Regions from separate parts of the Bradyrhizobium sp. CCGB20 genome, predicted to be linked through region 4. Evidence: predicted binding sites of a transcription regulator. Region 4 holds the regulator's gene; each other region holds the start of a gene.
The links. The regulator PhoB, encoded in region 4, activates phosphate uptake and scavenging genes when phosphate is short. The targets are predictions, from matches to a motif close to TGTCATNNANCTGTCAT.

Region 1: a site for PhoB is predicted at 2,726-2,742, ahead of NLM15_RS35740 (phospholipase C). Genes of this name have one in related genera too.
Region 2: a site for PhoB is predicted at 4,837-4,853, ahead of NLM15_RS20035 (RNA degradosome polyphosphate kinase). Genes of this name have one in related genera too.
Region 3: a site for PhoB is predicted at 4,444-4,460, ahead of phnF (phosphonate metabolism transcriptional regulator PhnF). Genes of this name have one in related genera too.

Annotation. Positions count from the first base shown of each region.
Region 1 covers NZ_JANADN010000001.1:7,596,315-7,604,295, forward strand. The annotation lists gene NLM15_RS35735 (cytochrome-c peroxidase) at 1-934, opposite strand, end outside; gene NLM15_RS35740 (phospholipase C) at 952-2,670, opposite strand; gene NLM15_RS35745 (ABC transporter substrate-binding protein) at 2,859-3,650, opposite strand; gene NLM15_RS35750 (efflux RND transporter periplasmic adaptor subunit) at 3,884-5,077, shown strand; gene NLM15_RS35755 (efflux RND transporter permease subunit) at 5,091-7,981, shown strand, end outside.
Region 2 covers NZ_JANADN010000001.1:4,357,810-4,365,790, forward strand. The annotation lists gene ndk (nucleoside-diphosphate kinase) at 1-125, shown strand, start outside; gene NLM15_RS20025 (TerC family protein) at 170-1,030, shown strand; gene ppx (exopolyphosphatase) at 1,053-2,555, opposite strand; gene NLM15_RS20035 (RNA degradosome polyphosphate kinase) at 2,571-4,763, opposite strand; gene NLM15_RS20040 (DnaA ATPase domain-containing protein) at 4,905-5,582, opposite strand; gene NLM15_RS20045 (CDP-alcohol phosphatidyltransferase family protein) at 5,675-6,217, opposite strand; gene purM (phosphoribosylformylglycinamidine cyclo-ligase) at 6,374-7,447, shown strand; gene purN (phosphoribosylglycinamide formyltransferase) at 7,447-7,981, shown strand, end outside.
Region 3 covers NZ_JANADN010000001.1:8,761,213-8,769,193, forward strand. The annotation lists gene phnL (phosphonate C-P lyase system protein PhnL) at 1-490, opposite strand, end outside; gene phnK (phosphonate C-P lyase system protein PhnK) at 513-1,310, opposite strand; gene NLM15_RS41335 (alpha-D-ribose 1-methylphosphonate 5-phosphate C-P-lyase PhnJ) at 1,303-2,193, opposite strand; gene NLM15_RS41340 (carbon-phosphorus lyase complex subunit PhnI) at 2,190-3,293, opposite strand; gene phnH (phosphonate C-P lyase system protein PhnH) at 3,298-3,906, opposite strand; gene phnG (phosphonate C-P lyase system protein PhnG) at 3,911-4,375, opposite strand; gene phnF (phosphonate metabolism transcriptional regulator PhnF) at 4,495-5,223, shown strand; gene phnE (phosphonate ABC transporter, permease protein PhnE) at 5,357-6,205, opposite strand; gene phnE (phosphonate ABC transporter, permease protein PhnE) at 6,202-7,086, opposite strand; gene phnD (phosphonate ABC transporter substrate-binding protein) at 7,165-7,981, opposite strand, start outside.
Region 4 covers NZ_JANADN010000001.1:8,929,843-8,937,823, forward strand. The annotation lists gene argF (ornithine carbamoyltransferase) at 1-879, opposite strand, end outside; gene NLM15_RS42130 (aspartate aminotransferase family protein) at 879-2,081, opposite strand; gene NLM15_RS42135 (GcrA family cell cycle regulator) at 2,537-3,049, shown strand; gene phoB (phosphate regulon transcriptional regulator PhoB) at 3,280-3,987, opposite strand; gene phoU (phosphate signaling complex protein PhoU) at 4,002-4,718, opposite strand; gene pstB (phosphate ABC transporter ATP-binding protein PstB) at 4,730-5,551, opposite strand; gene pstA (phosphate ABC transporter permease PstA) at 5,548-6,393, opposite strand; gene pstC (phosphate ABC transporter permease subunit PstC) at 6,395-7,384, opposite strand; gene pstS (phosphate ABC transporter substrate-binding protein PstS) at 7,527-7,981, opposite strand, start outside.

The DNA of each region.
Region 1 (7,981 bases), 1.3 Mb from region 4:
CTGCATTGCGCGGCGCGCCGAGGGCCTCGTACTGGTGATCGGTGAACAGCGGCGGCAGGCCGTCGCGGGTCGGCGCCGAGGTGTGGCAGCCGGCGCAATTGGCCTTGTCAGGATCGTTGAATGCTTGCAGGCCGCGCAGCTCGCTTTCGGACAGCCGCGCCTTGCCTTCGAGCCAGTAATCGTACTTGCTGGTGTAGGGATGGAAGCTCGGCTCCTCGCCCTGATAGCGCGCGACGGCAAACATCGCCTCCGCGATCAGGAGCCGCTGATTTCTGATCACACCTGCGCCGAACAGCTCGACAAAGCGGTTGGCGTAAGGCGCGTGGCGCAGCTTGTCCGCGACGATCTCGGCGCTGCCGCCGTCCATCTCGTTGGGATCGAGCAGCGGAAACAGCGCCTGGTCCTGAAGCGTGTCGGCGCGGCCGTCCCAGAACAAGCCGCCTTGCGGCACGATGTTCGCCGACGCGCCGGTGCCGCCTGCGGTCTTCGTCGTGCGCGCGGCTTGCTGGCCGATTGCGGCCATCTGCGCGAGATCGACGATGTTGTCGTCGTCGCCCTTGTCAGGGCCGATGCTGAAGTTCGGATGGCGATCGAGATAGGTCAGCGACGGCACCGCGCGCGCGCCTTGCCGCGACAGGGTGGCGCCGCCGAGCATCACCGGCCCGTCATTGGGCGGACCGTAGGCACGATCCGGGCTGTGACAGGAGGCGCATGAGAGCGCGCCGGACGACGACAGCGAGGCGTCGTAGAAGATTTCCTTGCCGAGTTGCGCCATCGAAGACAACGGCGCGACGGGCGGACGCATGAGGCGAACCGGATTCGGGTTCATGCCCGGCTGGTTTGTCTCCGCGCGTCCTTGCGTCCCGGCGGTAAGGACGGCGCCGGCCAGACAGAGCAGGCCGGCGCCGAAGAGCCACATGGTGCGGCTATTCATCAAAGCGTCCCGTTGGACTAGTGGTGGTGATGCTCGTCCGGCGGGCTGGTGATCACCGTGCCGGAGGTCGGATCGAGGAACAGCGCGTCCGTGCGGTAGTCGTGGCTGTGATCATGATCGAAATCGAACAGGTCGATGATCGAGCCGGCGCTGGCGTCGAACGAGCCGCCGCCGAGGCGCTGGCCGCGCAGCCAGTTGTCCTCGATGAACCGCACCACGGAGGCCTGCGAGATGTAGGTGCTGCTCACGTGGTTGGTTTTGGCGTAGGGCGAGACCACGATGAAGGGAATGCGCGTGCCCGGACCGCAGCGGCCGTTCACCGGCTTGCCAACCAGGCCCTTTGGCGCAGGCTGCTTGTTGGGACCGAGGCCGCAAAGGCCCGGACCGTTGACCTGATCCGCGGTTGCGTCGTACGAGGCGCTCTTCGGCGCGACGTACTGGTGATCGTACCAGCCGTCGGAGTCGTCATAGGTGATGATGACGGCGGTCTCACGCCATTCCGGCTGCTTCTGGAGGAAGTTGATCAACTCGACATTGCCGGCCTGCTCATCGAGCGGATCGGAGTTGCCGGCGTGACCGTCCTGGTAGGCCGACATCTTGATGTAGGAGACGGCGGGGAAATTGCCGGCCTTCACCGCGGCGTAGAAATCCTCGACATCGTAGCCGTGGTTGGCCGGATCGACCTTGCCGTTGAGATCATAGGTATGACCGATCGCACGCACCGAGCTCGGACGCGCGTGGGTTGGGTTGGCGGTCGACTTGTAATACTGGAACCAGGCGTGGTGCGGAATGTAGTCCACGACGGTGCCGTTGACGTTGCTCGAGAAGGTGCTGCGGCCGCAACCGGTGGTGCCGTTGGCATTCTTGAGCGTCAGGTCGAAGCCGCCCATGAAGCTGCCCCAGCTGATGTGCTCGGCGTTGAGCAGGTCGCCGATGTTCTTGCCGTCCATCAGGATGGTGCTGGTCGTGCTCGAGCAGGGATCGTTGCTCGGATCGGTGTCGCCGATCAGCGTCAGGCCACCCTGGCCGTCGGCGATCGACGATGACGTGCCGACGATGTTCTGCACGCCGTTGGTCTGGCCGGAGATCACCTCGAGCATACCCGGCGTCGACGGACCGAAGGTGTCGGTCCAGGCATTGTCGCTCATGGCGAAGTGCTGGGCGTAATTCCAGAACGCCGTGACGGTGTTGCCGTCGAAATAGCCCATGACCTGGCCGTTGGTGCCGAACGCGCCGGCGCCGCCGGCGGTGCCGCGGCCGGTGAATTTCGGGAACAGATCTTCCTTGCCGTTGTCCACGGCCTGCTGCTCGGGCGTGTAGGAGTGATTCTGCGAGCGCGTGTTGGCCTGGGTGCGGTCGAGACGGAACGGGGCCGTCGCGCCGGTGCCGTTGGCCGGGCTGTTGTTCGGATTGTTGACGAGCAGGTTCGCCGTAACGAGGTTGTTCACCTTCGGCGTATGCGGCTTCGGCACGAACGGGATCGAGCCCGACGGATTGGCCGCGTTCGGATAGGTCGCGAAGTAATGATCGAACGAGCGGTTCTCGTTGAAGATGATCACGAGATGCTTGATCGGCGTCTCGGTGTGGATGTCATGCGGATGACGGTGATGACCGCGGTCCTGATCCCGCCCGTGGTCGCCGTCCCGGCCGAAATCGTCCGCGTGGACGGGAATGCTGCACGCAAGTGCCGTCGCGGCCGCGAAAAACGCGACCGTCGTCAGAAATCTGGATTTCATTGTTCTGTTGCCCCGAAGGAATTGACGCCGACCTTCGGGAGATTAGCGGCGCGCGATGACAGAGCTGTGTCAGTTTGACGCACAGGACAATTTGCGCAGTTGATCAGACAAGATTTCTCACCTTGGCCGAATCGATCGCGAGCCGCACGCCATACGAGGCTGCGGCGCAAGTTCAAGACTCCGCGCCGTTACTCCGTCCGGATCGGCGTGTCCTTCAGGCCATTGTTGTCATAGGCCTTGCGCAGCGTGCCGTTGGTCGTCGCGTCCGTCATGAATTTGGTGACGAAGGCCAATGCCTGGCTGTGGCCGAGCGGCACGGCGACGGCCGTCACCGTCTTCTTGAACGTCTCGTCCAGCACCCGTGTGCCGGGAATCTTCTGCGCCATCTTGTTGAGCTGGTCGCGCGACAGCGCGAAGGCGTCGATCTCGCCGGCTTTCAGCAAACCGAAGATCTCGTCATAGGTCTGGTAGCCCGTGACTTTCGCATTCTTCAGATGCGCGATGGCGCCACGCATGGTGGTCGTGGCGTTGACGGCCGCGACCTTGATGCCCGCCTGGTCGAGCGTGGCGAAATTGGTGACGTTCGAACCCGGCTTGACGATGTAGGTGGCGTCGGCGACCTCGTAGATCGGGCCGAACATCATCTTGGTCTCGCGCTCGGGGTCCTTGGGGAGCCAGGTGACGTCCCATGTCCCCTTGCCGGCCGCATCGGTGATCTGCCCGGAATTCTGGTGCACGACATATTCGACGGGCACGCCGAGCTGCGCGGCCATCTCCTTGCCGAGATCGACCGGCACGCCAGCATATCCCGCCTCGGCCTTGGTTGACCAGAACGCACCGCCCGCGGGGCTGATCGCGATCGCGACCCGCAGCTTGCCGGTCGGCGCGATGTCGTCCTTCAAACCATCGGCTAGCGCTGGCATGGCGACCAAAGCCGCAAGAACGAGACCGGCAAGAGCCGATTGGACGAGCGTTGGCATGTCATGTTCTCCTCACCTTTTCTTCTTCGATGCCTCGCGCTGCGTCACTCGGCCTTTGACACAATTCTGGCCGATCGTGCGCTCGGTGAAAAGCGGTTTGTCATGACAAATCCGTCAAAGGCCACAGCTGCGTTTGCAGTGCAAGGCCGGCGACCGCCATGGCTATGGTGTTCCACGGCCGGGCATTTGTTGATAGCCTGCCGCACCGACAGACAATAATCGGGGGCCACCGAATGACCTGCGCGAATCCCGCTGACCTCGCACAACGGAACGGAGCGTGGAGACATATCGGGCGGGTACTGACCGCAGCCGTGGTCGTGGTGGCGCTCGCCGGCTGCGAGGACAAGAACACGTTCGTGGCGCCGCCGCCGCCGAAGGTGGACGTCGCGACGCCCGTGGAGCGCGCGGTGACCCGCTATGTCGAGGCCACCGGCAACACCGCGCCGATCAAGAGCGTCGATCTCGTCGCGCGCGTGCAGGGCTTTCTGCAATCGATCGACTACCAGGACGGCAGCTTCGTCAAGCAGGGTACCCAGCTGTTCTTGATCGAGCCTGAGACCTACAAGCTCAAGCTCGAGCAGGCGAAGGCCGCCGAGGTCGGCGCGCAGGCGACGCTGAAGCAGGCCGAAGCCGATTTCAGGCGACAGACCGATCTGGTGCAGCGCCAGGTGGTCTCGCAGTCCACGCTCGACACATCGACATCGACCCGCGACAACGCTCAAGCCAGTCTCCAGCAGGCCCAGGTCAATACGAGGCTCGCCGAAGTCAATTACGGCTACACCAACGTGACCGCGCCGTTCGACGGCATCGTCAGCGCGCACCTGGTCTCGGTCGGCGAGCTCGTCGGCTTCTCCTCCCCGACCCAGCTCGCGACCATCGTGGCGCTGGACCCGATCTGGGTGAACTTCACGGTCAACGAGCAGGACGTCCTGCGCATCCGCGCAGAAGCGGCCCGCCGCGGGCTGACCGTCGCCGACCTCAAGCAATTACCGATCCATGTGGGCCTCCAGACCGAGACCGGCTATCCGCATGAAGGCCACCTCGACTACGTCTCGCCGACCCTCAATTCATCGACCGGAACGCTCGCGGTGCGCGGCGTCGTGCCCAACGACAAACGGGTGCTGCTGCCGGGCTATTTCGTTCGCGTCCGCGTGCCCTTCGACCAGGAGAAGAACGCCCTCCTCGTCCCCGACACCGCGCTCGGAAGCGACCAGGGCGGCCGCTATCTTCTCGTCGTGAACAGCGACAACGTCGTCGAGCAGCGCAAGGTGCAGATCGGCCCTGTCGATAACGGCCTGCGCGTGATCGAAAGCGGCTTGAAGCCGGACGACCGCGTCGTGATCGCGGGGCTGCTGCGCGTGATCCCGGGCCAGAAGATCGACCCGCAACTGACGAAGATCGGTCAGCCGCAGGCGTCGGCCAAGTGAAGGGCTGCCAGCCATGATCTCAAAATTCTTCATCGAGCGGCCGGTCCTCTCGAACGTCATCGCGCTCCTGATGATCCTGATCGGCGGCGTCGCGCTGTTCAACCTCGCGATCGCGCAATATCCCGACGTGGTGCCGCCGACGGTGCAGGTCACCACGCGCTATCCCGGCGCCAGCGCCAAGACCGTGATCGACACCGTGGCGCTGCCGATCGAGCAGCAGGTCAACGGCGTCGAGGACATGCTCTACATGCAGTCCTACAGCGGCTCCGACGGCACCTATACGCTGACCGTGACCTTCAAGATCGGCACCGACCTCAACTTCGCGCAGGTGCTGGTGCAGAACCGCGTCTCCAGCGCACTGTCGCAGTTGCCGAGCGCGGTGCAGAACCAGGGCGTCACCGTGCAGAAGCGGTCGACCTCGATCCTGCTGTTCGTCACGCTGACCTCGCCGGACAAGACGTTCGACAGCCTCTATTTGAGCAACTACGCCACCATCAATATCCGCGACGAGCTCTCGCGCCTGCCCGGCGTCGGCAACGTCACGGTGTTCGGCGCCGGCCAGTATTCGATGCGGGTGTGGCTCGATCCGAACAAGCTGCTAGTGCGTAACCTCGTGCCGCAGGACGTCATCAACGCGATCCAGCAGCAGAGCCAGCAGGTCTCCGCCGGCCAGGTCGGCGCGCCGCCGACGCCGCCGGGCCAGGCGTTCCAGTACACGCTCAACGTCAACGGCCGGCTCGACGACGCCACCCAGTTCGAGAACATCATCGTCAAAACGGGCACCAGCGGCGACGTCACGCGGGTGCGCGACGTCGGCTGGGTCGAACTGGGCGCACAGACCTACAGCCAGATCTTCTCGCTGAACAAGCAGCCGGCCACCGGCATCGGCGTATTCCAGTCGCCCGGCGCCAACGCGCTCCAGGTTGAGCAGGCCGTCGAGAAGAAGATGACGGAGCTCGCCAAGCGCTTCCCGCAAGGCATCAAATACGACACGCCGTTCGACACCACCAAGTTCGTGGAGGCCTCGGTGCACGAGGTCTACATGACGCTGATCGAAGCCGGCCTGCTGGTGCTGGTCGTGATCCTGGTGTTCCTGCAGGACTGGCGCGCGATGCTGGTGCCGGCGACCACGGTGCCTGTGACCATCATCGGCGCGTTCGCGGCAATGGCGGCGCTCGGCTTCACCATCAACATGTCGACGCTGTTCGCGATCGTGCTCGCGATCGGTATCGTCGTCGACGACGCCATCGTCGTGGTCGAGGGCGCAGCGCACAATATCGAGCAGGGCATGAACGGCCACGACGCCGCGATCAGGGCGATGGACCAGCTGTTCGCGCCGATCGTCGGCATCACCCTGGTGCTGATCTCGGTGTTCCTGCCGGCCTCGTTCCTTGCCGGCCTCACGGGGCGCATCTATTCGCAGTTCGCGCTGGTGATCGCGGCGACCGCGCTTCTATCCGCCATCAACGCGGCCACGCTGAAGCCGACGCAATGTGCGCTCTGGCTGCGGCCGACGGTACCGCCGGAGCAGCGCAATTTCTTCTACCGCGGCTTCAACGCCGTCTATAACCGGGTCGAGCGGGGCTATACGCGGCTCATTGGCGTGCTGTGCAGGAACAGCACGATCTCGGTCGCATGCGCACTGGTGCTGATCGGGATCGGCGGCTATGGCCTGTCGCGGGTGCCGACGGGCTTCCTGCCGATCGAGGACCAGGGCTATCTGATCGCCGCGGTGCAGCTGCCCGATGGTGCATCGCTGGAGCGGACCCAGAAGGTGCTCGACAGGGCCGCCGATATCATCAAGGACACGCCGGGCGTCGAACAGGTCATCACCATCGCCGGCATCTCCGCGCTCGACAACAGCGCCAGCCTTGCCAATGCCGGCGTCGCCTACATCATCCTGAAGGACTGGGGAGCCCGCGGCAAAGGCGAGGATTTGCGCTCGCTGGTGTACGGGCTGAACGACAAGGTCGCGACCATCATGGAGGCGCGCACGCTGGTGCTGCCGCCGCCGCCGATCCAGGGCATCGGCAACGCCGCCGGGTTCTCGATGCAGGTCGAGCTGCGCGACGGCAACAGCGATTTCGCCAAGCTCCAGGCCATCACCGGCGCGATGGTCTCCAACGCCCAGAGCCAGAGCGCGCTGCAGCGCGTGCAGTCCTCGTTCCGCTCGTCGGTGCCGCAATTCGACGTCGAGATCGACCGCATCAAGACCCAGACGCTGCACGTCACCACCGATCAGGTGTTCGCGGCGCTCTCGACCTATCTCGGCTCGTCCTATGTCAACCAGTTCAACAAGTTCGGCCGCGTGTTCCAGGTCTATACCCAGGCCGATCCCGCGTTCCGCGTCACCGAGCGCGACATCGCCAACATGCAGGTCCGCAACTCCAACGGCGACATGATCCCGATCGGCACCGTCGCGACGATCACGCCGGCCACGGGCCCGTCGCTGATCAGCCTCTACAATCTCTATCCATCCTCGACCATCATCGGCCTGCCGGCGCAGGGCTATTCCTCGGGTCAGTCGCTGAAGCTGATGGAGGAGATCGCGGACAAGACGCTGCCGCCGGGCACGGGCTATGAGTGGACCGCGATGTCCTATCAGGAGAAAGCGGTCTCGAACCAGATCTACTGGGTGTTCGGCCTCGCCATGCTGCTGGTCTATCTCGTGCTCGCCGGCCAGTACGAGAGCTGGTACGCGCCGATCTCGGTGATCCTCGCGGTGCCGCTGTCGCTGATCGGGCCCATGCTGGTCCTCAACGGCCTCAAGATCGACAACAACCTCTATTGCCAGATCGGCCTGATCCTCCTCATCGCGCTGTCGGCCAAGAACGCCATCCTGATCGTCGAGGTCGGGCTCGAGCTGCACAACCGCGACGGCAAGCCGGTGCTGGAATCGGCGAT
Region 2 (7,981 bases), 4.6 Mb from region 4:
ACGGCACCATCCGTAAGCTCTACGCAAAGTCGATCGGCGAGAATTCCGCTCACGGCTCGGACGCGCCGGAGACCGCCGCGATCGAAATCGCGCAGTTCTTCTCGGGCAACGAGATCGTCGGCTGATCCATCAGCCGCTAAGTTAAATCGACGGGGCGAAAGGACGTATTGTGAGCTGGCTCTGGCAGATCTTCGATCCCGCTACGATCGGGGCATTCTTCACCCAGTTTCGCAACGAGATGGCCGAACCGACCTTCTGGATCGCGGTCGGCAAGATCATCTGGATCAACATCCTGCTCTCCGGCGACAACGCGCTGGTGATCGCACTCGCCTGCCGCGGCCTCAAGCCGCGGCACCGGCTGTGGGGCATGATCTTCGGCGCCGGCGCCGCCGTGATGCTGCGGATCATCTTCACCGGCATCGTCGCGAGCCTGATGGAGCTGCCGTATCTCAAGCTCGTCGGCGGTCTCGCGCTGATCGTGATCGCGGCGAAGCTCCTGGTGCCGGAGAACGAGGACGAGGAGGGCGTCGAGTCCGCCTCGCATCTCTGGCAGGCGATTCAGATCGTCGTCGTCGCCGATATCGTCATGAGCCTCGACAACGTCATTGCGGTTGCCGCCGCCGCCAATGGCAGCGTGCCGCTGCTGATCCTCGGTCTCGCCATCAGCGTTCCCTTGATCGTCGCCGGTGCGGCGCTGATCATGGCGCTGCTCGCAAAGCTGCCGGTCCTGGTATGGGCCGGTGCGGCGTTGCTCGGCTGGATCTCGGGCGAGGTGATCGCGACCGATCCCGGCATCGCGCCGAGGCTGCACACGCTGTTCGACGGTCCGCTCGGTGTCTCGCTGGACAACATGCTCGGCGCATTCCGCATTCCGCCGCAATTCACCCATGGCGGCGGAGGCGGTGAATATCTCTGCGCAGTGCTCGGCGTCGTCGTCGTGCTGGTCGTCGGTTCCATCTGGCGCCGGCGCAGCCTGAGTGCGGCCGCGCTGGAGTCCTCCGAGCGTCACGCCAAGGCCTCGGCGGAATAAACGGCTTCGACCGGATAATTTTCTAGCGCCGGACGATCGAGCCGGCCCGTCCAATCAGGCGGGCGAGGGCGCGGAAGCGGCTGCCGACGCGGTCGGCGACGAGGTCCCCGAGCCGGTGCTCGAACACCAGCATCAGGTTGCGGCCCTGGCTGCGGAAATGCGTCGCCGGCAGCACGCCCGGGCGTGCCGCCGAGATCAGATGGGCGACGCGGAACGCGGCGCCCAGCAGGCGGGCGCGTTCGAGCTGGGCCGGTGTCAGCAGCTCCTGCATGGTCACCGGCGGCTGGTTCTCCTCGCTCAGGCCGGCATAGCGGTAGAACACGGACAGGCCGACGAAGGCGCGCTCGGTGTGGGTGATTGCGCCGAAATTGCCGTTGACGACCAGGCTCAGCGTCTGCTCGCCGCGATGGTCGGGATGCACGCGCCAGCCGATGTCGGAGAGCAGGCACGCGGTGTGGCGCAAGCGGCGGTCTTCCTCGGTCTCGCGCAGCTTCACCACGCGCACGAGTCGGTCGGTCCAGGCGATCAGCTCGCGGGCGTGCTTTGCCGAACGCGACAGCAGCTGATTGAGCTCTTCCGCGGCGCAGATCAGCCCGTCCTTGTTGCGCTCGGACTCCGGCAGCTTCTCATGCAGCAGGCCCTCGCGCACGCCGAAGGTCGAGAACACGATGGATTTGGGTTTCGCCACCCGAATGATGTGCTCGAGCACGAGCGCCGCATAGGTCAGGAGCGGGCGCCTTGCATCCGCGACGATCTCGATGTCGGCCAGCATGCCTGCGGCTGCGAGCCGCCGTAACCTGCGGGAAAAGTCGAGCGCTTCGGCCGCGGAGATGGAGTAGCCGTGCATCACCTGCAGCGAGTAGCCGCTCTGGATGATGTGGATGCGCGCGAGCGCGCGCCAGGTGCCGCCGACGGCGTAGAAGGTGCGGCCGCGACCGGCGGCGAGCTGCGGCACCTCGTCGAGCTCCTCGCGTACGATGCGGTCGGCGCGCTTGAGCGATTTGTGCGCGAGATCCTGGAGCGCGAGGCCGCCGAGCGGCAGCGTCACGCCGCTGCGCACGCTGTTCTTGCGCACGTCGATCAGTTCGAGCGAGCCGCCGCCGAGATCGCCGACGATACCGTCGGGATGATGGATGCCGGAGATCACGCCAAGCGCCGACAGCCGCGCCTCGCGCGGGCCCGACAGGATCTCGATCTTCACGGCGCAGATGCGCTCGGCTTTCGCGATGAAGTCGGGGCCGTTGGAGGCGTCGCGGCAGGCTGCGGTGGCGATCGCGAACACGCGTCCGACCTGCATCACGCGGCACAGCGCCCGGAAACGCTTGAGCGAGGTCAGGGCCTTGTCGACGGCGTCGGGCGCAAGCAGGCCCGTGCTCTGCACCTCGCGCCCGAGGCCGCACAGCGTCTTCTCGTTGAAGATCGGAATGAGGCTCCGCGTCAGTCCCTCGTAGACGACGAGACGGACCGAGTTGGAACCGATGTCGATGACCGCGACGCTCGAGCCGCGCTTGCGCGGCCGCTTCACGTCGGGAATCCCGGATCAGGATTGATGACGTTCATTACGGCGCGTGAGACGGCGCGGAGAGGATTCCTTGAGCGACTTTCCACGGCCAGACAGACTCGGATTTGTCATGAAGTAGTTGTGGACGTTGAAAGGCTCCTCGCCCTTCGCGGTCTTCATACGCGTTGAGGACCCGTCCGGCAACAATTGCCAGCTCTGCTCATTGTCCTTCAGGTTCGCGACCATGATCTGCTCGAGAACCTGCTGATGCACCGTGGGATTTTGCAGCGGACACAGCACCTCGACGCGGCGGTCGAGGTTGCGCGGCATCATATCGGCCGACGAGATATACACAGCCGCTTTCGCGCTCGGCAGGCCCTGGCCCATGCCGAAGCAGTAGATTCGGCCGTGTTCCAGGAAGCGCCCGATGATCGACTTGACGCGGATGTTCTCCGACAGGCCCGGAATGCCGGGCCTGAGGCAACAGATGCCGCGCACCACGAGCTCGACCTGAACGCCGGCTTGTGAGGCCTCATAGAGCGCGTCGATGATGTCGGGGTCGACCAGCGCATTCATCTTCATCCAGACCGCGCCGGGCCGGCCATGCCGCGCATGCGCCGTCTCGCCCTGGATGTGCTCGATGATGCGCTTGCGCAAGGTCAGCGGCGACACCGCCATCTTTTCCAGGTCGCTCGGCGCGGCATAACCGGTGATGAAGTTGAACACGCGCGCGGCATCGCGGCCGATGGTCGGGTCCGAGGTGAAATAGGAGAGATCGGTGTAGATGCGCGCGGTGACGGGGTGATAGTTGCCGGTGCCGGTGTGGACGTAAGTCGTGAGGCCGCCGCCCTCGCGGCGCACCACCATCGACAGCTTCGCGTGCGTCTTCAGTTCGAGGAAGCCGTAGACGACCTGCACGCCGGCGCGCTCGAGGTCGCGCGCCCAGCGGATGTTGGCCTCCTCGTCGAAGCGTGCCTTGAGTTCGATCAGCGCAGTGACGGACTTGCCGGCTTCGGCAGCCTCGGCAAGCGTACGCACGATCGGCGAGTTGTTGGAGGTGCGGTAGAGCGTCTGCTTGATCGCGACTACGTCGGGGTCGCGCGCGGCCTGCTGGAGGAACTGCACGACCACGTCGAAGGATTCGTAGGGGTGGTGGACGACGAGGTCCTTCTGCCGGATCGCGGCGAAGATATCGCCGCCGTGCTCACGCACGCGCTCGGGATGGCGCGGCACGTAAGGGGTGAATTCGAGATCGGGCCGGTCGAGGCGGGTCAGCTGCGAGAGCTCGTTCATGGCGAGGACGCCGTCGACCAGGAACACCTCGTCATCGGCGGCCGAGAGCGCATGCTGTACGAAGCTGCGCAATTCCTCCGGCATCTTGGCGTCGATCTCGAGCCGGATCACCGACCCGCGACGGCGGCGCTTCAGTGCGGTCTCGAACAGGCGGACGAGGTCTTCGGCCTCTTCCTCGATTTCGAGCTCGGAGTCGCGGATGATGCGGAAGGCGCCCTGGCCGTGGAGATTGTAGCCGGGGAACAGGCGGTTGATGAACAGCCCGGTCGCCTGCTCCAGCGAGATCAGCCGGACGACCTTGCCCTCGGCCGGCAACCGGATGAAGCGGTCGATCTTGCCGGGCATGCGGATCAGCGCGTTCATCTGCTTGCCGTCGGCAGCGCGTGTCAGCTGGAGCGCGATGGTGAAGCCGAGGCTCGGAATGAACGGGAAGGGGTGAGCCGGGTCGATCGCGAGCGGGGTCAACAGCGGGAACACGTTGTTGAGGAAGTAGTCCTCGATCCAGGTCCGCTCCGCCTTGGTGACGTCCTTGCCGTCGACCAGCACGATCCCGACGTCAGCCAGTGTGCCGCGCAGGTCGCGCCAGATCGCCTGCTGGTCGGAGGCAAGCTGCGAGACGGTGCGGTTGATCAGCGCGAGCTGCTCCGACGGTGTCAGGCCGTCGGGGCTGCGCTCGGCAATGCCCTCGCGCACCTGGGCCTTGATGCCGGCCACGCGGACCATGAAGAATTCGTCGAGGTTATTCGCTGAAATCGACAGGAATCGCACCCGCTCCAGCATGGGGTGGCTGGGATTGACCGCTTCCTCCAGGACGCGGCGGTTGAAATGCAGCCAGGAGAGCTCGCGATTGATGAAGCGCTCGGGGCTCGAGGCAATCGCCGGAAGGCCTTCGGTCTCCGGAGATTTTTCTTTAATTTCAACAGCTTGCGCAGAGTCCATCAGAAGTCGGTCCATCCAGTTCGCCCCAATTTGCGACTTGCGCGCAAAACCGCCGGGAGCATGTGTTAGTCCGATGACGTTTCGATGACATTGATGTTCCGCCGCCGCGCCCCGTCAAGCGGCCTTGGAGCCGGGGGCGGGTCAGGCGTCCCGAAGCAGCTCGGCGGCCAGCGCCCGAGTGACGGGGCGACCGAGGCGCAGGGCCTCGCTGTCGAGCCGTTCCACGGCCTCCCGCGCGGCGGCCGAAGACCGTTCCAGGCGGGTGGCGAGGTAGCCGACCACGCTCTCGTCCACGGCGAGCTGGCGGTCGGCGCAAAATTTGACGATCAGGCCGCGGAAGAGCTGGTCGTCGGGCGGCAGCAGCGAGATGACGGGCACGGCGCGCAGCCGCGAGCGCAGGTCGCGCAGATCGATCTCGATCGATGCCGGTACCTCGCGACCGGTGAAGAGCACATAGGCGCCATCCTCGCGGGCGAGGTTCATCAGGTGGAACAGGGCGCGCTCGTCGAACTCCCTGGCCCTGAGATCCTCGACCACCAGCGCCCCCGTGGCGAGCGCGCCCGGGACGGTCTCGGCGGTCAGCCCATTGGCCGCGGTCGAGCGGGCGCCTGAAACCTCGGCCCAGATCGCGGCGAGATGGCTCTTGCCGCTGCCTTCCGGGCCGGCCAACCACATGATCCGGTTCGGCCATTCCGGCCAGGCATCGATGAGGGCAAGACCGGCTGCGTTGGCGGGGCCTTCGAGGAAATTGTCCCGGCTGAGGCTCTCCGCATGCGGAAGCGAGAACGCCAATTGTCGGGGATGAACGCGGCCTGCCACGCTTGCTTTGCTCCGTGCCGGCATGCCGGCTTGTTTGAAGAGAGTCGACTTCATCGAGCGGGAGTTGGCCTTTTGCGGGGCCGCATCCCGGCTCATTTGGCCTCGATAGTGCTCATGTGCCGCAGCCACTCGACAAGATAGAGCGACACGGAGGCGAGCGTGAAGACCGTGACGAGGCCCATCAGGACCTTATCATAGGGTGCCGGGTTGAAGCCGAAGGCGAGGGAGGCCAGCACCAGCGCCGCATAGGCCACCTGGGCTGCTGTGTTCAGCTTCGACACCTTCGACGGCTTCATCTCGACCGGCTTGTCGAACAGCCAGGACACGATCACGGCGGCGACGATCATGATGTCGCGCGACACCACCAGGATCACGATCCAGCGCGGGATGTCGCCCCAGATGCCGAGCGCCAGGTAGATCGAGACCAGCAGGGCCTTGTCGGCGAGCGGATCGAGCAGGGCCCCGAGTTCGCTCGTCATGTTGAAGCGCTTGGCGAGGAAGCCATCGACCGCGTCGCTGATGCCGGCAATGAGGAAGACGGCGAATGCCACCTCCATTTGGCTCGACACGATCGCCCAGACGATGATCGGGACCAGCATGATGCGGCCCAGGGTAATGATATTCGGAATACTCACGCGGCGCGTCCTGGCACCCGGTCTGACCTCGAATCCGGCCCCCTTCGAGGCTGAACCGGTTGATATCTCTACATAGTATACGGAGGTGCGCCATGCGAGCCATTGCGTGTCCCCGGAATTCGACGTAACCAGCCGCAAACCCACTGGAAATCGGGCATGACCGACCGCAAAAACGGCCTCACCTACGCCGATTCAGGCGTCGATATCGACGCGGGCAACCGCCTGGTCGACCTGATCAAGCCGATGGTGCGCGCCACCGCACGGCCCGGCGCCGACGCCGAGATCGGCGGATTCGGCGGCCTGTTCGACCTCAAGGCGGCCGGTTTCAAGGATCCCGTCCTGGTCGCCGCCACCGACGGCGTCGGCACCAAGGTCAAGATCGCGATCGAGACCGGGCTGCATGGCGGGATCGGCATCGACCTCGTCGCCATGAGCGTCAACGACCTCGTGGTGCAGGGCGCCGAGCCGCTGTTCTTCCTGGATTATTTCGCCTGCGGCAAGCTCGACCCGGAGGCGACCGCCTCGATCGTCGCCGGCGTCGCCGAAGGCTGCCGCGAATCCGGCTGTGCCCTGATCGGGGGCGAGACTGCCGAGATGCCCGGCCTCTACAAGGACGGCGACTACGATCTCGGCGGCTTTGCCGTCGGGGCCGCGGAGCGCGGTACGCTGTTGCCGCGCAAGGACATCGCCGCAGGCGATGCCGTGATCGGGCTGGCCTCGTCGGGCGTGCACTCCAACGGCTTCTCGCTGGTGCGCAAGATCGTCGAGCAGTCCGGCCTCGGCTTCGAGGCGCCGGCGCCGTTCGCGCCCGTCATGACGCTCGGCGGCGCGCTGCTGACGCCGACGCGGCTCTACGTCAAATCCTGCCTGCGTGCGATCCGCGAGACCGGCGCGGTGAAGGGGCTTGCCCACATCACCGGCGGCGGTTTCACCGACAACATCCCGCGCGTGCTGCCGAACCATCTTGGCGTCGGCATCGATCTCGCGCGCCTGCCGGTGCTGCCGGTGTTCAAATGGCTGGCTGCGCAGGCCGGTATCGCCGAGCTCGAAATGCTGCGCACCTTCAACTGCGGCATCGGCATGATCGCGATCGTCGAGCCCGACAAGGTCGACGAGGTCGTGCAGGTCTTCAGCGACGCCGGCGAAACGGTGGCGCAGCTCGGCACCGTGATCCCGGCCGAGGGCGAGCACCGCGTCGTCTATAACGGCCACCTCGATCTGGCGCTGTGATGAAGCGCCGCGTCGCCATCCTGATCTCCGGCCGCGGTTCCAACATGTCCGCGTTGATCAGGGCTGCGGCCGCGCCGGATTTCCCGGCGGAGATCTCGCTCGTGATCGCGAACAAGGCCGATGCGCTCGGGCTCGAACGGGCCAGGGCGAGCGGCGTGAACACGCTGGTGATCGAGAGCAAGCCGTTCGGCAAGGACCGCGCCGGCTTCGAAAAGGTGCTGCAGGCGGCGCTCGATCAGCACGGCATCGAGCTGATCTGTCTCGGCGGCTTCATGCGCCTGTTCACCGCGGAATTCACCAGGGCCTGGTACGGGCGGATGCTGAACATCCATCCCTCGCTGTTGCCCTCGTTCCCCGGCCTCGATCCACACGGTCAGGCCTTGCGCGCCGGCGTCAAACTGTCGGGCGCGACGGTGCACTTCGTCATCCCCGAGACCGATGCCGGCCCGATCGTGATGCAGGGGGCGGTTCCCGTCAGCGACCACGACACCGCGGACACGCTCTCGGAGCGCATCCTTGAGGTCGAGCATCGCA
Region 3 (7,981 bases), 170 kb from region 4:
CGATGTTGACGCGCTGCTGCTCGCCGCCCGAGAAGGTCGCGGGCGGAAGCTGCCACAGGCGCTCGGGAATGTTGAGACGGTGCAGCAACGCGCCCGCGCGCGCCTGCGCATCAGTACGGGCCATGCCGTTGACGATCAAAGGCTCGGCGACGACATCGATGGTCGCAACCCGCGGCACCGCGCGCAGGAACTGACTGACATAGCCGATGGTGGAACGGCGGATGTTCAGCACCTGCCGCGGCTCGGCGGTGGCGAGATCGACCACTGCGCCGCGATGACGGATGCCGATGCGGCCGGAGTCGCAGCGGTAATTGCCGAAGATCATCTTCAGGATCGACGATTTGCCGGCGCCTGATGGCCCCGACAGCACGACGCATTCGCCGGGATTGACGTGGAACGTCACGCCGCTGACGACGGGCAATTCGATGCCGCCTTGCAGGTGCATCGTAAAGGTCTTCTTCGCGGCGGCGATGTCGATCATGGCGGTCATTGCAAAGCTCATTTGGGAAAGCTCATGGCGGCAGAATCGAGGAGACGAGGAGTTGGGTGTAGGGCTCGCGGGGATCGTCGAGCACCTGGTCGGTGAGACCGGTTTCGATGACGCGGCCGCCCTTCATCACCATCACGCGATGCGACAGGAGGCGTGCCACCGCGAGATCGTGGGTCACGATGATGACGGCGAGATGCAGCTCGGCGACGAGGCTGCGCACGAGGTCGAGCAGGCGCGCCTGCACGGAGACGTCAAGACCGCCGGTCGGCTCGTCCATGAACACCAGCCGCGGCTCGGTGACGAGATTGCGCGCGATCTGAAGACGCTGGCGCATGCCGCCGGAATAGGTGCGCGGCGCATCGTCGATGCGGGCGATGTCGATCTCGACGCGCGTCAGCCAGTCCGACGCGGTATCGCGGATGCGGCCGTAGTGATTCCAGCCCACCGCCATCAGCCGTTCGCCGACATTGGCGCCGGCCGAGACCGCCATGCGCAGGCCTTGCGCGGGATCCTGGTGCACATAGCCCCAATCGGTGCGGAACAGGAAGCGCCGCTCGGCTTCGCCCAAGGTCGTGAGATCGCGGGTGATGCCGTCGCGCATTCGATAGGAGACGTGGCCGGCGCTCGGCGCGAGCTGGCCCGACAGCATTTGCAAGAGCGTCGACTTGCCCGAACCGGATTCGCCGACGATCGCCAGCACCTCGCCGGGGTAGAGCGAGAACGACACGTCGCGGCACGCGGCAATGCGGCCGTAGGATTTGCTGAGGGACTCCGCGACCAGCAGCGGCTGGTCGTTTTCGAGCATGTCTTGATCAACCATGGGAACCCGACTTCTCCTTGTACGGCGCGGCGCTGAGGCTGCCGTGATGGCCGGCGGCCTGGCGGCCCTCGCAGTAATCGGTGTCGGAGCAGACGAACATCCGCCCGCCCTTGTCGTCGGTGACGATCTCGTCGAGATAGGAATTCTCGGCGGCGCACAGCGCGCAGGGCGCGTTGAAGCGATACGGCTCGAACGGGTGATCCTCGAAATCGAGCGACACCACCTGCGTATAAGGCGGGATCGCGTAGATGCGCTTCTCGCGGCCGGCGCCGAACAATTGCAGCGCGGGGCAATTGTCCATCTTGGGATTGTCGAATTTTGGCGTCGGCGACGGATCCATCACATAGCGCGCGTTCACCTTGACCGGATAGGCGTAGGCGGTCGCGATGTGACCGAAGCGGGCGATGTCCTCGTAGAGCTTGACATGCATCAGGCCGTATTCGGCGAGCGCATGCATGCGCCGCGTCTCGGTCTCGCGCGGCTCGAGGAAGCGCAGGGGCTCGGGGATCGGCACCTGATAGACCAGCACCTGGTTTTCGTGCAGCGACGTCTCGGGAATGCGGTGACGGGTCTGGATCACGGTTGCATCGATCGTCGACGTCGTCGTGGCGACGCCCGCGGTCTTGGCGAAGAACTTGCGGATCGAGATCGCGTTCGTGGTGTCGTCCGAACCCTGGTCGATGACTTTCAGCGTGTCTTGCGGACCAAGGATCGCAGCGGTCACCTGCACGCCGCCGGTGCCCCAGCCATAGGGCATCGGCATTTCACGGCTGGCGAACGGCACCTGATAGCCGGGAATCGCGATCGCTTTCAGGATCGCGCGGCGGATCATCCGCTTGGTCTGTTCGTCGAGATAGGCGAAATTGTAGGCGGGCGCGTTCATTCCGCGGCCTCCTTCATGGCATCGGGCGCATTGGCCTCGGCAAATTCCTGGCGCAGCTTGCGCAGCAGACCGAGCTCGGACTGGAAGTCGACATAATGCGGCAGCTTCAGATGCTCGACGAAGCCGGTCGCCTGGACGTTGTCCGAATGCGACATCATGAATTCTTCATCTTGCGCCGGGGCGACGGCCTCTTCGCCGAACTCGCGGGCGCGCAGCGCGCGGTCCACCAGCGCCATCGACATGGTCTTGCGCTCGCTCTGGCCGAAGGCGAGGCCATAGCCGCGGGTGAAGCACGGCGCCTCCGTCGCGGAGCCCTTGAACTGGTTGACCATCTGGCATTCTGTCAGCTCGATCGAGCCGAGCGGCACGGCGAAGCCGACGTCTTCCGCAGAGAATTCGACCTCGACCTCGCCGAAGCGGATCTCGCCGGCGAAGGGATGGTTGCGGCCATAGCCGCGCTGGGTGGAATAACCCATCGCCAGCAGGAAGCCCTCGTCGCCGCGCGCAAGATTTTGCAGGCGCAGATCACGGTCCGCCGGAAAGTTCAGCGGCTCGCGCGTGAGGTCGCCGACGCTGGCGCCGTCTTCCGCCTGCGGCGAGGATTCGATCAGTCCGTCGCGGCCGAGAATGTCGGTCACGCGCGGCGTGGCCGCGGTCGAGGCCTCGGCGGTTGCCGGCGCTTCCGGCACAAAGCCTTCAGCGAGGGTCGGATCGAGCAGGCGATGCGTATAGTCGAAGGTCGGCCCGAGGATCTGCCCGCCGGGAATGTCCTTGAAGGTCGACGACACCCGCCGCTGCACCCGCATGGCGCCGGTGTCGACCGGCTCGCTCGCGCCGAAGCGCGGCAGCGTGGCGCGGAAGGCGCGGACCAGGAAGATCGCCTCAATCAGATCGCCGCGCGCCTGCTTGATGGCGAGCGCAGCGAGCTCGCGATCATAGAGCGAGCCTTCGCTCATGACACGGTCCACGGCGAGGCCAAGCTGTTCCGAGATCTGGTCGAGCGTGACTTCCGGAACGCTTTTGTCGCCGCGCCGCGCATTGGCGAGCAGGCGATGGGCGTTGTCGATGGCGCGCTCGCCGCCTTTGACTGCGACATACATGCGACTAGCTTCCCTTGTTCACGACACGCGTGGTGCGCGGGATCGCAACCACGGCGTCATCGGCGACCAGCACCACATCGATGCCGCGCGGAAACAATGCCTCGTTGAACCGCAGGCGCTCGAACAGGTCGAAAGGCTTGATCGACGCCTGAAGCGTCGCGACACCATCGATGCCGGGGCCGCGCAGCTCGAAACTGCGCCCTGCATCGAGGTGATCGACCTGGAGGATGACTGTGGTCGAGCGATCCGGATATTCGTTCGTGCCGAGCGCGAAGCGCTCGAGCACCGGCAGCGCCGTGCCGTCGCTGATCAGAGCGAAACTCGCGATCGACGAGTCCTGCACGACCGGCGCGCCGGTGTGGAACTTGAGCCATTTTGTCACGTCGGAGCTTTCCGACATGCGCGCATCGAGCCAGAGCGGTGTGTCATGGTCGAACAGCGTCAGCGCGATCGCGGCGGTGCCGCGCATCATCGGTCCGGGCGCCCCTGCCATCGGCACGATGCGCTGGACCGAGCCCGGCCGCGCCATCGCGTCCATGACCGAACGAAAGGTCGATTGCGCCGACAACACCTTGTCGGCGAACCCCGGCGGCAGTTCCGCAATCGTGGTCATGGCCTCACCCCTCACCGCGCACCATGGTGTAGAAATCAACCTTCGTCGCGGCGGTCTCGGCCGCCGCCCGCGCGCGCTCAAGCATAAGCTGCTCGCGCAACGGCGCGATAACGTCACGCTCCACCGCCTCGCCGAATTCACCGGACTGCACCAGCGCATCGCACAGCGCGATCAGCCGCGCCTTCTCGCCGTCGCGTCCCAGCGTGTAGCCGAAGCCGACCTCGCCGCTCGCGAGCCGGACCGCCGCGCGCGACACCGTCGCTTCGCCGAGATTGAACGGCGCGCCATCGCCGCCGACCCGGCCGCGCAGCATGACGAGGCCGTTTTCCGGCGCACGCAGCTCCTGATGTGCCGGCAGGACGAGAGCGCGGAGGCGAGCGGCGATCTCGCCCGCCTCCGCGTGCGCCAGCACGGCCATCGCGGCCTTGCGCTGGGCTTGCTGGTTGTTGTGCTGGGTCACCAAATCCACCGAGCTTTTGACAGAACTTGCCGAATCCAAGTTGTCTATGATAATAGACAACTTGATACGGAAGCGCCATGACTGTTTCGTGACAAACGTGTGATTTCTGAAGTAGGCTTCGCGGCAACATGAGCATGCAGGACACAGCCTCTTCGGGCGTCGCGCTGTGGCGCCTCGTTGCCGATGGCATCGAGCGCGGCATCGCCGACGGGCGCTTTGCGGCCGGCGACAAGCTGCCGGGCGAGATGGAAATCGCCGAAACCTATCGGGTGAACCGCCACACCGTGCGGCGCGCGCTCGCCGCGCTTGCCGAGCGCGGCATCGTGCGTGCCGAACGCGGCAGCGGAACCTATGTCGAGGCGCAGCGCCTCGCCTATCCGCTGCGCTCGCGCACCCGCTTTTCCGAGATCGTCGGCGCCGACGGCCGCGAGCCGCATGGCCGTTTGATCGAGGCGTCCGAAGACGTCGCGACCCGCGAGCTGGCGCGGGAACTGGGATTGAAGGCCGGCGCGCCGCTGGTCCGGATCGAGGCGATCCGGCTTGCCGACCGCACGCCGATCTGCGTCTCCACCACCTGGCTGTCGGCGGAATTGTTCCCGGGCGCGGGCAACGTGTTCGCCGCGACGCGTTCGATGACGAAACTGCTCGAGCACTACGGCGTCCGCGACTACAGCCGCGGCGCGACCCGGATCACCGCCGGCATCGTCGACGCGACCGACGCCGCGCGGCTGGATCTGCCGCTCGGACGGCCGATCCTGGTGGTCGACGCGACCGACCACGATCTCCAGGGCAAGCCGCTGGTGACGAAGCATTCGCGGTTTGCGGCGGAACGGGTGGAGTTCCTGGTGGAGTCGTAGGGGCGGCTCTCTCTCCGCGAATCCGGAATCGTAGGGTGGGCAAAGGCGCATTTGCGCCGTGCCCACGTCTTTCTCAATATCTCGATCGAAATGGTGGGCACGCTGCGCTTTGCCTACCCTACGGCAGCTGTGACTACGCCACAGCCCTTCGCCCGATGATCGCAAAACGCAGCTTGCCCGAGATGAAATCGATCGCGGCAACCGCGACCAGGATCATCAGGATCAGGAACGACACCTTCTGCCATTCCAGCACGCGGATCTGCTCGGCGAGCTGGAGCCCGATGCCGCCGGCGCCGACGATGCCGATGATGGTGGCCGAGCGGGTGTTGGATTCGATGAAATAGAGCACCTGGCCGGCGATGACGGGCAGGACCTGCGGCAGCAGGCCGAAGCGGATCTCGTGCAATGCGCTGCCGCCGGAGGCGCGGATGCCTTCGACCTGTTTCTGGTCCGCGCCCTCGATCGCCTCCGAGAACAGCTTGCCGAACGCGCCGAAATCCGACACGGCGATGGCGAGCACGCCGGCGAACGGGCCAAGCCCGACGACGTTGATCCACACCAGCGCCCAGATCAACGTGTCGACGCCGCGGATCGAATCCAGGAAACGTCGGACGGGGAAGCGCAGGATCTTCGACGGCACCACGTTGCGCGCGGCCAGCAGGCTGACCGGAAGCGCGAAGACGGCGGCCAGCGTCGTGCCGAGCAGCGCGATCGACAGCGTCTCGCCCAGCGCCTTCAGATAGATCGGCAACGAGGAGCCGGGATCTGGCGGGATCATCATCAGGCTGATCCAGCCGAGCTGGTTCAGCCCTGCGAAAAAGCGCGACGGCGAGAAGTCGAGATCGACGAGGCCGTAAACCAGGATCGCGAACGCCGCGACGATCATCGCCGGCATAGCGAGCCGCGCCGAGGCCGGCCGGTCGAACACATCGGGGTAGCGCGCGCGAATCCGCGCGGTGTCGATCTCCTGCGGCCCCGTCACGTCCGCGCCTCCTTGCCGAACAGGCGGCCGCGCAGCCAGCCCGTGGTGATGTCGATGATGAAGACGGTGAGGATGATGGTGAGCAGGATGGCGCTGACGTCGGAGTAATAGAACTTGCGGATGGCGACGACGAGCTCCTGGCCAATGCCGCCGGCGCCGACGAAACCCATGACGGAGGCTTCGCGGACGTTGATCTCGAAGCGCAGCAGCGCGTAGCTGGCATAGCCCGCGGTCACCTGCGGCACCACGGCAAAGCGCATGCAGGACAGCCAGCTCGCGCCGGTTGAGCGGATGCCCTCGACCGGCTTCATGTCGGCATTCTCGACGATCTCCGAGAACAACTTTCCGAGCGCGCCGGTGGAGTGGATCGCGATCGCGAGCACGCCGGCCATCGGCCCGAGCCCGAAAGCGATCACGAAGATCAGCGCGAAGACGATGCCCGGCACGGTGCGGGCAAATTCGAGCAGGCGACGCACCACGAAGCGCAGCCAGGGCGACGGCGACGTGTTCTCGGCCGCCAGGAAATTCAGGGCGAAGGCGAAGGTCGCGCCGATCAGCGTGCCCACATAGGAGATCAGCAGCGTCTCGCCCAGCATTTTCAGCCATTTGCGCCAGCCCCAGAGCCACTCGCCGACATCGGTCCAGACCCGCTGGCCGCTGTCGAGCGTGAGGATGCGGTCGAAATAGCTGATGAAGTTGCCGAAATAGGTGAACAGCGTGCGCAGATTCACTTCCGCGCCGATCGCGGCGAGAACCAGCGCTCCCGCGAAGATCACTGCTCCCAGCAGAAGGCGGAGCCGCCTGCGCGCGACCGCCTGGTTGTAGGCGGCGTTCAGCGCGGCCAATTGCTGCTCGGGGAGGATCGAAACCGCGACGGTCATAGGGTCAGGGAGAGTGGATGGTCAAAAGAGAAAGAGCCGGGTCCATCGACCCGGCTCCAGTGGCGTCGTCCCGAAAGCTCAGGACGCCTTCTTTTTGCGCAGCGCATCGACGAACTTGATCAGCTCGATCGTGCCATCCCAGTCCTTGGTGGTGGCGTGATTAAAACCCTTCTTCTGGCCGTCCTGGAGCCGATCGAACGCCGCCTTGTCCTTCGCCGGCGCGTCGAAGAAGGCCTTGGCGATGGCCGCCTTGGCGTCGTCCGGCAGATCCGAGTTGTAGGCGTAGGGGCCGTTGATGATCGGCGCCGACTTGTGGATGATGCGGAAGTCGCCCTTCTTCATCGCCGAGCCGTCGGCATTCTTCAGCATGCCCTTGGTCAGCATCTGCGCCAGCGTCGAATCGTCGTCGGTGGTCCACTGGTTGGCCGCGACGTCGACCGTGCCCTGCGCCAGCGCCAGCATCGCGTTCTCGTGGCTGCCGGTGAAGACGACCTTGCTGAAATAGGTGTCGGCATCCGGGATGCCCATCTTGTCGAGCTCGAAGCGCGGCACGTTGTTGCCCGACGTCGAGTTCGGATCGACGAGGCCGAGGTTCTTGCCCTTGAGGTCGTCGATCTTCTTGTAGGCACTGCTCGCCTTGACGAAGAACACCGAATAATAGCCGGTCGAGCCGTCGGCGTTGATGTCGTTGGCGAAAGCGTCGGTCTTGACGCCGGTCAGGCGGGCGCGGGCGAACGAAGCCGAGCCGTAGCTGGCGATATGGATGTTGCCGGCGCGCTGGCCTTCGATGACAGCGGCGTAGTCGTTGGCGATGCGCAGCGTGACCTTCACGCCCAGTTCCTTGGAGAGATAGCTCATGAACGGCGCCCAGCGCTCGGTGACGCCGGAGGCGTTC
Region 4 (7,981 bases):
GTGCAGGCGGTTTTCGGCCTCGTCGAACACGACCGATTGCGGGCCGTCGATCACCTCGTCGGTGACCTCCTCACCGCGATGGGCGGGCAGGCAGTGCATGAACAGCGCATCGGGCTTGGCCAGCGACATCAGCTTGGCATTGACCTGATAGGGCTTGAGCACGTTGTGACGGTGCTCGCCTTCCTTGTCGCCCATCGACACCCAGGTGTCGGTGACGACGCAGTCGGCGCCATGCACGGCGGCCTCGGGATCGGTGCCGAGCACGATCGACGCCCCGGTCGCCTTGATGAAGTCGCGCATCACCTTCTTCGGTGCGAGCTCGGGCGGCGTTGCGACGTTGAGCTTGAACTTGAAGCGCTCGGCCGCATGGGCCCAGGACGCCAGCACATTGTTGTCGTCGCCGGTCCAGGCCACCGTCCGGCCCTCGATCGGGCCGCGATGTTCCTCATAGGTCATGAGGTCGGCCATCACCTGGCAAGGGTGCGAACGGCGCGTCAGGCCGTTGATGACCGGCACGGTGGCGTTTGCCGCAAGCTCCAGCAAGGCCTCGTGATTGAGGATGCGGATCATGATGGCGTCGACATAGCGCGACAGCACGCGCGCGGTGTCGGCAATGGTCTCGCCGCGGCCCAGCTGCATCTCGGCGCCGGTGAGCATGATGGGCTCGCCGCCGAGCTGGCGCATCGCGACGTCGAACGACACGCGCGTGCGGGTCGAGGGGCGCTCGAAGATCATCGCCAGCGTCTTGCCTTCGAGCGGCTTCACGGGCTGCTGCGCCTTCTGCTTCGCCTTCATCGCGGAGGATGCGGCGAGCATGCGCTTGAGCTCCGACAGCGGCAGCTCGTTGATATCGAGGAAGTGCTTGGGGGAGTTACTCATCAGCTTGCCGCCCGCTTGGTGCCCGCAAGCGCAGTGCAGGCGCGTTCGAGCCGCCCGACGCTGTCCTCGATCTCGGCTTCGCTGACGATCAGGGGCGGCAGGAAACGCACGACATTGTCGCCGGCACCGACCGTGAGCAGTTTCTGGTCGCGCAGCGCCGCGACGAGATCGCCGGAGGGCACCACGGCCTTGATGCCGATCAGGAGGCCTTCGCCGCGCACTTCGCTGACGACGTCGGGATGACGGTCGATCACGGAGGCGAGCTTCTGCTTGAGCAGCAGCGACATCTTCTGCACGTGATCGAAGAAGCCGGGCTTGAGCATGACGTCGAGCACGGCGTTCGCAGCCGAGATCGCCAGCGGGTTGCCGCCGAAGGTTGAGCCGTGCGAGCCGGGCCCCATGCCGGAAGCCGCATCCGCAGTCGCCAGCACCGCGCCGATCGGGAAGCCGCCGCCGAGCGCCTTCGCCAGCGACATGACGTCAGGCGTGACGCCGGTGCGCCTGTGCGCAAAGAGATCGCCGGTGCGGCCCATGCCGGTCTGCACCTCGTCGAACGCGAGCAGCAGGCCCTTCTCGTCGCAGAGCTGGCGCAGCGCCTTGAGGAAGGAGGGGGTCGCCGAACGCACGCCGCCCTCGCCCTGGATCGGCTCGATCAGGATGCCGGCGGTCTGCGGACCAATCGCCTTCTTCACGGCCTCGATGTCACCGTGCGGGATCTGGTCGAAACCGTCCATCGGCGGACCAAAACCTTCGAGATATTTTGCAGACCCCGTCGCAGCCAGCGTTGCCAGCGTGCGGCCGTGGAAGGCGCCCTCGAAGGTGATGATGCGATAACGTTCCGGATGCCCCTTGGAGAAGTGATGATGGCGGACCAGCTTGATCACACCCTCCAGCGCTTCAGCGCCGGAATTGCAGAAGAACACGAAGTCCGCGAAGCTTTCGTTGCACAGACGCGCCGCAAGCTTCTCGCCATCCGGGCTCTGGAACAGGTTCGACATGTGCCAGAGCTTGGCGGCCTGCTCCTGCAACGCCTTGACCAACGCAGGATGCGCGTGGCCGAGCGCATTCACCGCCACGCCCGAGGTGAAATCGAGATAACGCTCGCCGTTGGTCGCGATCAGCCAGCAGCCTTCGCCGCGCTCGAAACCGAGGTCGGACCTGGCGAAAACGGGGAGCAAATGCGGCGCTGCGCTGTTAGTCATGACGATCACTTGATTGTTGCGGACGGTGTGAGCGTGCATTGCGCAACGCACCATTGACCGGCCCGGAAAACGAAACGTGCCGCCTTTTAAGGGCGGCACGCAGGACCATCTTATGCCTGGTGAAACGGGTGTCAATGCCGCCTGGAAAGCCTCGCGAAATGCTGAATCCGTAGTCTTGCGGTGGTGATTTTGCGTATTTTCGCGACGGAACATGTGGAAGCGAGTCGGCGGACTCTTGCGCGTGAGTCACGCCATATTGTAGCGTTTGGCTTGTCAGATACGACATCTCGTGCAGCAGTTCTGATCCTCTAAGTCCTCATGTACCGGCGTAAGCGTTCGGGCGCATCTGGCGCGCCCGGCGAGCCTTAAGGGATTCTGACGGCACGGGTTTTTCGAAGCTTAGGCATTCGCTGTGCGGCCCCAGGATGGCAGGCGCCGGCGGAGGAAAGGGTGCAATGACGGTTTTGACCTGGTCAGATGATCGCGTCGAGCAGCTGAAAAAGCTCTGGGAGGCCGGACTTTCGGCCAGCCAGATCGCCGCTGAGCTCGGCAACGTGACCCGCAACGCGGTGATCGGCAAGGTGCACCGGCTCGGCCTGTCCGGCCGCGCAAAGAGCCCCTCGTCCGCAGCGCCCCGGCCGCGCAAGGCGCGTCCCGCGCAGCACATGATGCGGGTGACCCGGCCGATCGCGCGCGGCAACACCGCGCTGGCGCAGGCCTTCGAGGTCGAGGTCGAGGCCGAACCGGTCACCTACGACAACGTGGTGCCGATGAGCCAGCGGCTGTCGCTGCTGGAGCTGAACGAGGCGACCTGCCACTGGCCGGTCGGCGATCCCTCGAGCCCGGATTTCTTCTTCTGCGGCGGCAAGGCGCTCTCCGGCCTGCCCTACTGCGCCCAGCACTCGCGCGTGGCGTATCAGCCCGCAGCGGATCGCCGGCGCGCGCCGGCGAAGCCGGGTCCACGCTGAGGTCATCAGCGCGCGGCCAGTGGTCGCGCTAAGACGGTTCAACAAATCGGATGTCGTCCCTGCGAAAGCAGGGACCCATAATCCCAAGGCGCACTTATCCCGCGGGATGGTCACTCCGAGTCTTCGCCAAACCACTCTTTGTGGTTATGGGTCCCTGCTTTCGCAGGGACGACACCGGAGAATGCGGCGGCAGCCCGCTGGATCAGTCTGCCAACGTCACGCCGCAAACCCTACGCCTGCTCTGCCTTCGCAAAGCGATCATCGAGCGCGTAGCCGGCGCCGCGGACGGTGCGGATCGGGTCCTGCTCGCGGCCGAGATTGAGCAGCTTGCGCAAGCGGCCGATATGTACGTCCACGGTACGCTCGTCGATATAGATGTCGCGGCCCCAGACGCTGTCGAGCAGTTGCTCGCGCGAGAACACCCGGCCCGGATGCTCCAGGAAGAACTCCAGCAGGCGATATTCGGTCGGACCAAGATCGATCGGCCGGCCCGAGCGCGCCACGCGGCGCTTGTCGCGGTCGAGTTCGATGTCGCCATAGGCGAGCACGGTTGCGAGCCGCTCCGGGCTTGCGCGCCGCAGCAGGCCCTTCACGCGCGCCAGCAGCTCGGGCACCGAGAACGGCTTGACGATGTAGTCGTCGGCGCCGGTCGCAAGTCCGCGCACCCGCTCGCTCTCCTCGCCGCGCGCGGTGAGCATGATGATCGGGAGCTGCTTGGTCTCCGGGCGGGTACGAAGCCGCCGGCACAGCTCGATGCCGGACAGTCCCGGCAGCATCCAGTCGAGCACGATCAAATCGGGGATGTGCTCCTTGAGACGGGTGTCGGCGTCGTCGCCGCGCATCACCGTCTCGACGTCATAGCCGTCGCCTTCGAGATTGTAGCGAAGCAGCTCGGTGAGAGCTTCCTCGTCCTCAACCACCATAATGCGTGCGCCCATCGGGTCGTCGCTCCTTAAGTATTCGGAACCGTCGTGGCGAAGGTCGTCATGTCGCCCTTCGGCCGCTTGTCGGTGATCGCCTGTCCCTCGATCATGTAGAACACGGTCTCGGCGATGTTGGTGGCGTGGTCGCCGATGCGCTCGATGTTCTTGGCGCAGAACATCAAATGGATGCAGAACGAGATGTTGCGCGGATCCTCCATCATGTAGGTGAGGAGTTCGCGGAACAGCGATGTGCAGATGGCGTCGACTTCCTCGTCGCCCTTCCACACCGCCATCGCCGCCGGCAGGTCGTGCGCGGCATAGGCGTCCAGCACCGACTTGACCTGCTGCTGCACGAGGTCGGTCATGTGCTCGAGGCCGCGGAACAGCTTGAGCGGATGGAAATCGGTCTCCAGCGCCGCGACGCGCTTGCCCATGTTCTTGGCGAGGTCGCCGATGCGCTCGAGATCGGTCGCGACGCGCATGGCACCGACGATCTCGCGCAAATCGACAGCCATCGGCTGGCGGCGCGCGATGGTGAGCACGGCGCGCTCCTCGATCTTCTTCTGGAGTGCGTCGAGATCGGCATCGATGGCGACGACGCGTTGACCGAGCGCGACGTCGCGGCGGATCAGCGCGTCGACGGAATCGACGATCATGCGCTCGGCGATCCCGCCCATCTCCGCGACCAGGCGGGTGAGTTCCTGGAGGTCGGTATCGAAGGCCTTTGCGGTATGTTCAGAACCCATGTCCCGTCTCCTCAGCCGAACCGGCCGGTGATGTAATCCTGCGTGCGCCGGTCGGTCGGCGACGTGAAGATCTTGCTGGTGTCGTCGAACTCGATCAGCTCGCCGAGATACATGAAGGCGGTCTTGTCGGAGACGCGCGCCGCCTGCTGCATGTTGTGGGTGACGATCGCGATCGTGTAGTTCTCGGACAGCTCCTGGATCAGCTCCTCGACCTTGGCGGTCGAGATCGGGTCGAGCGCCGAGCAGGGCTCGTCGAACAGGATGACCTCGGGCCGCACCGCGACCGTGCGGGCGATGCAGAGGCGCTGCTGCTGGCCGCCGGAGAGCGACAGGCCGGAGGCGTTGAGCTTGTCCTTGACCTCGTTCCACAGCGCGCCGCCACGCAGCGCCTTCTCGACGCGGTCGTCCATCTCGGACTTCGAGATCTTCTCGTAGAGACGGATGCCGAACGCGATGTTCTCGTAGATCGTCATCGGGAACGGCGTCGGCTTCTGGAACACCATGCCGACGCGGGCGCGCAGCAGGTTGAGGTCGAGCTTGGGGTCGAGGATGTTGGTCTGGTCGAGCATGAGCTGGCCGGTGACGCGCTGGCCCGGATAGAGGTCGTACATCCGGTTGAAGATGCGCAGCAGGGTCGACTTGCCGCAACCCGACGGGCCGATGAACGCCGTGACGCGGTTGGTGCCGAGCGCCAGGTTAATGTTCTTCAGCGCGTGGTGCTCACCATAGTAGAAGTTGAGGTTGCGAACCGTCACCTTGGCGGGCGCCTCGGGCAGCGGCTGCGAGCCGTGCTGAACGGCGGGCGTACTGACGGAAACAGACATTTCGCTCATTTTGCAGTCCTCTCGGCGCTAAGGAGGCGCGCGCCAATGTTCAGGGCAAGCACGGTCAACGTGATCAGCAAGGCGCCGCTCCAGGCGAGCTGCTTCCAGTAGGCGTAGGGGCTCTGCACGAAGTTGTTGATGGTAACCGGCAGGTTCGCCATCGTCTTGTTCAGGCCGAGGCTGAAGAACTGGTTCGACAGCGCGGTGAAGAGCAGCGGCGCGGTCTCGCCGGCGACGCGGGCGGTAGCCAGCATCACGCCGGTGATGAGGCCGGAGCGGGCGGCACGATAAGCGATGCGCTTGATCACCAGCGAGCGCGGCAGGCCGAGCGCGGACGCCGCCTCGCGCAGCGCGTTCGGCACCAGCAGCAGCATGTCCTCGGTCGTGCGCAGCACCACCGGAATGACGATGACGGCGAGCGCAAGGCTGCCGGCGATCGCCGAGAAGCCGCGCATCGGCACCACCACCGCACCGTAGATGAACAGGCCGATGATGATCGAGGGCGCCGAAAGCAGGATGTCGTTGATGAAACGGATCACCGAGGTCAGCTTGTCGTTGCGGCCGTACTCGGCGAGATAGGTACCGGCGAACAAGCCGAGCGGCGCACCGATGCCGACACCGAGCACGGTCATGATCAGCGAGCCGACGATCGCGTTGCGCAAGCCGCCTTCAGTCGAACCCGGAGGCGGAGTGTCCGCAACGAAGATCTCGAGGTTCAAACCCGCAAGGCCGTTGTAGAGCAGCGTGACCAGGATCAGCGCGAGCCAGGTGACGCCAAAGGCGGCGGCGCCGAAGCAGAGCCCGCGGATCACGATGTCCTTGCGGCGGCGGCGTGAATAGATCGGGTTCATGTTACTTCCCCGCTTTCTGGTCCAGCCGCATCAGCATCAGCCGGGCAGCCGCGAGTACGAAGAACGTCAGCACGAACAGCAGGAGACCGAGCAGGATCAGGCCGGACTGGTGCAGGCCGTCGCTTTCGGCGAATTCGGACGCGATCGCCGCCGAGATCGTGGTGCCCGGCGCGAAGATCGACGACGAGATGCGGAACGAGTTGCCGATGATGAAGGTCACCGCCATCGTCTCGCCGAGCGCGCGACCCAGGGCCAGCATGACGCCGCCGATGACGCCGACGCGGGTGTAGGGGATCACCACGCTGCGGACGACTTCCCAGGTGGTGCAGCCGACGCCATAGGCGGCCTCCTTGAGGACCGGAGGCACCGTCTTGAACACGTCGACCGAGATCGAGGTGATGAAGGGCAGCACCATGATGGCGAGGATCAGCGAGGCGTTGAACAGGCTGAGATAGGACGGCGGACCTGCGAAGATCGCCCCCAGCACGGGGACGCCGTCGAAGATCCTGATCATGAAGGGTTGGAACGTGTTGGCCAGGAACGGGCCCAGCACGAAGAAGCCCCACATGCCGTAGATGATCGAAGGAATGCCGGCGAGCAGTTCGATCGCCATGCCGATCGGGCGGCGCGCCCATTGCGGGCAGAGCTCGGTGAGGAAGATGGCGATGCCAAGACCCACGGGAATGGCAATCAGCATCGCGATGAAGGAGGTCACGAGCGTGCCGTAGATCGGTCCGAGCGCGCCGAGAACCGGTGGATCGGCCGACGGCGCCCAGCGCTGCGTCCACAGGAAGGAGATGCCGAATTCCTTCATCGCCGGGAAGGCGCCGACGATCAGCGAAAGGATGATGCCGCCGAGGATCAGGAGCACCGAGATCGCGGAGAGCCGCGTGATCCAGTAGAAGGTGACGTCGCCGAGCTTGAACGCGCTCAAGGCCTTGGCGCGGTCATACGGTCCGGCGTCGTCGATTACATCGCTCTGAACGGCCATCTCTGCCACGCCGATCCCCTGTGCCCGTTTATATACGCTTGTTGTTGGTCTCGTTGTTGGTCTTGCGCTCCGGATGCGGCGCGATGCCGATCCGGAGCGGACGTCTTTTGAGATCCCGGCGCCGTGTCCGGGACAAGGGCGCTTAGCTCTTGATCTCGGCAGCCCAGGTCTTCTCGATCAGGGTCACGACGCCCTCGGGCATCGGGATGTAGTCGAGCTCTTCAGCCGCCTTGCCGCCGTTCTTGAAGGCCCAGCGGAAGAACTTGATGGCTTCCTGCGAGGCCGCCTTGTCGGTGGCTGCCTTGTGCATGAGGATGAACGTCGCCGCGGTGATCGGCCAGGACTTCTCGCCGGGCTGGTCGGTCAGGATGACATAGTAGCCCGGAGCCTTGGCCCAATCGGCGTTGGAAGCGGCCGCCTGGAAGGCTTCGACCGTCGGCTGCACCGGCTTGCCGGCCTTGTTGACGAGGCCGGTGTAGGTCAGCTTGTTCTGCTTGGCATAGGCGTACTCGACGTAGCCGATCGAGTTCTTGGTCTGGCTGATGTTGCCCGACACGCCTTCGTTGCCCTTGGCGCCGACGCCGACCGGCCACTCGA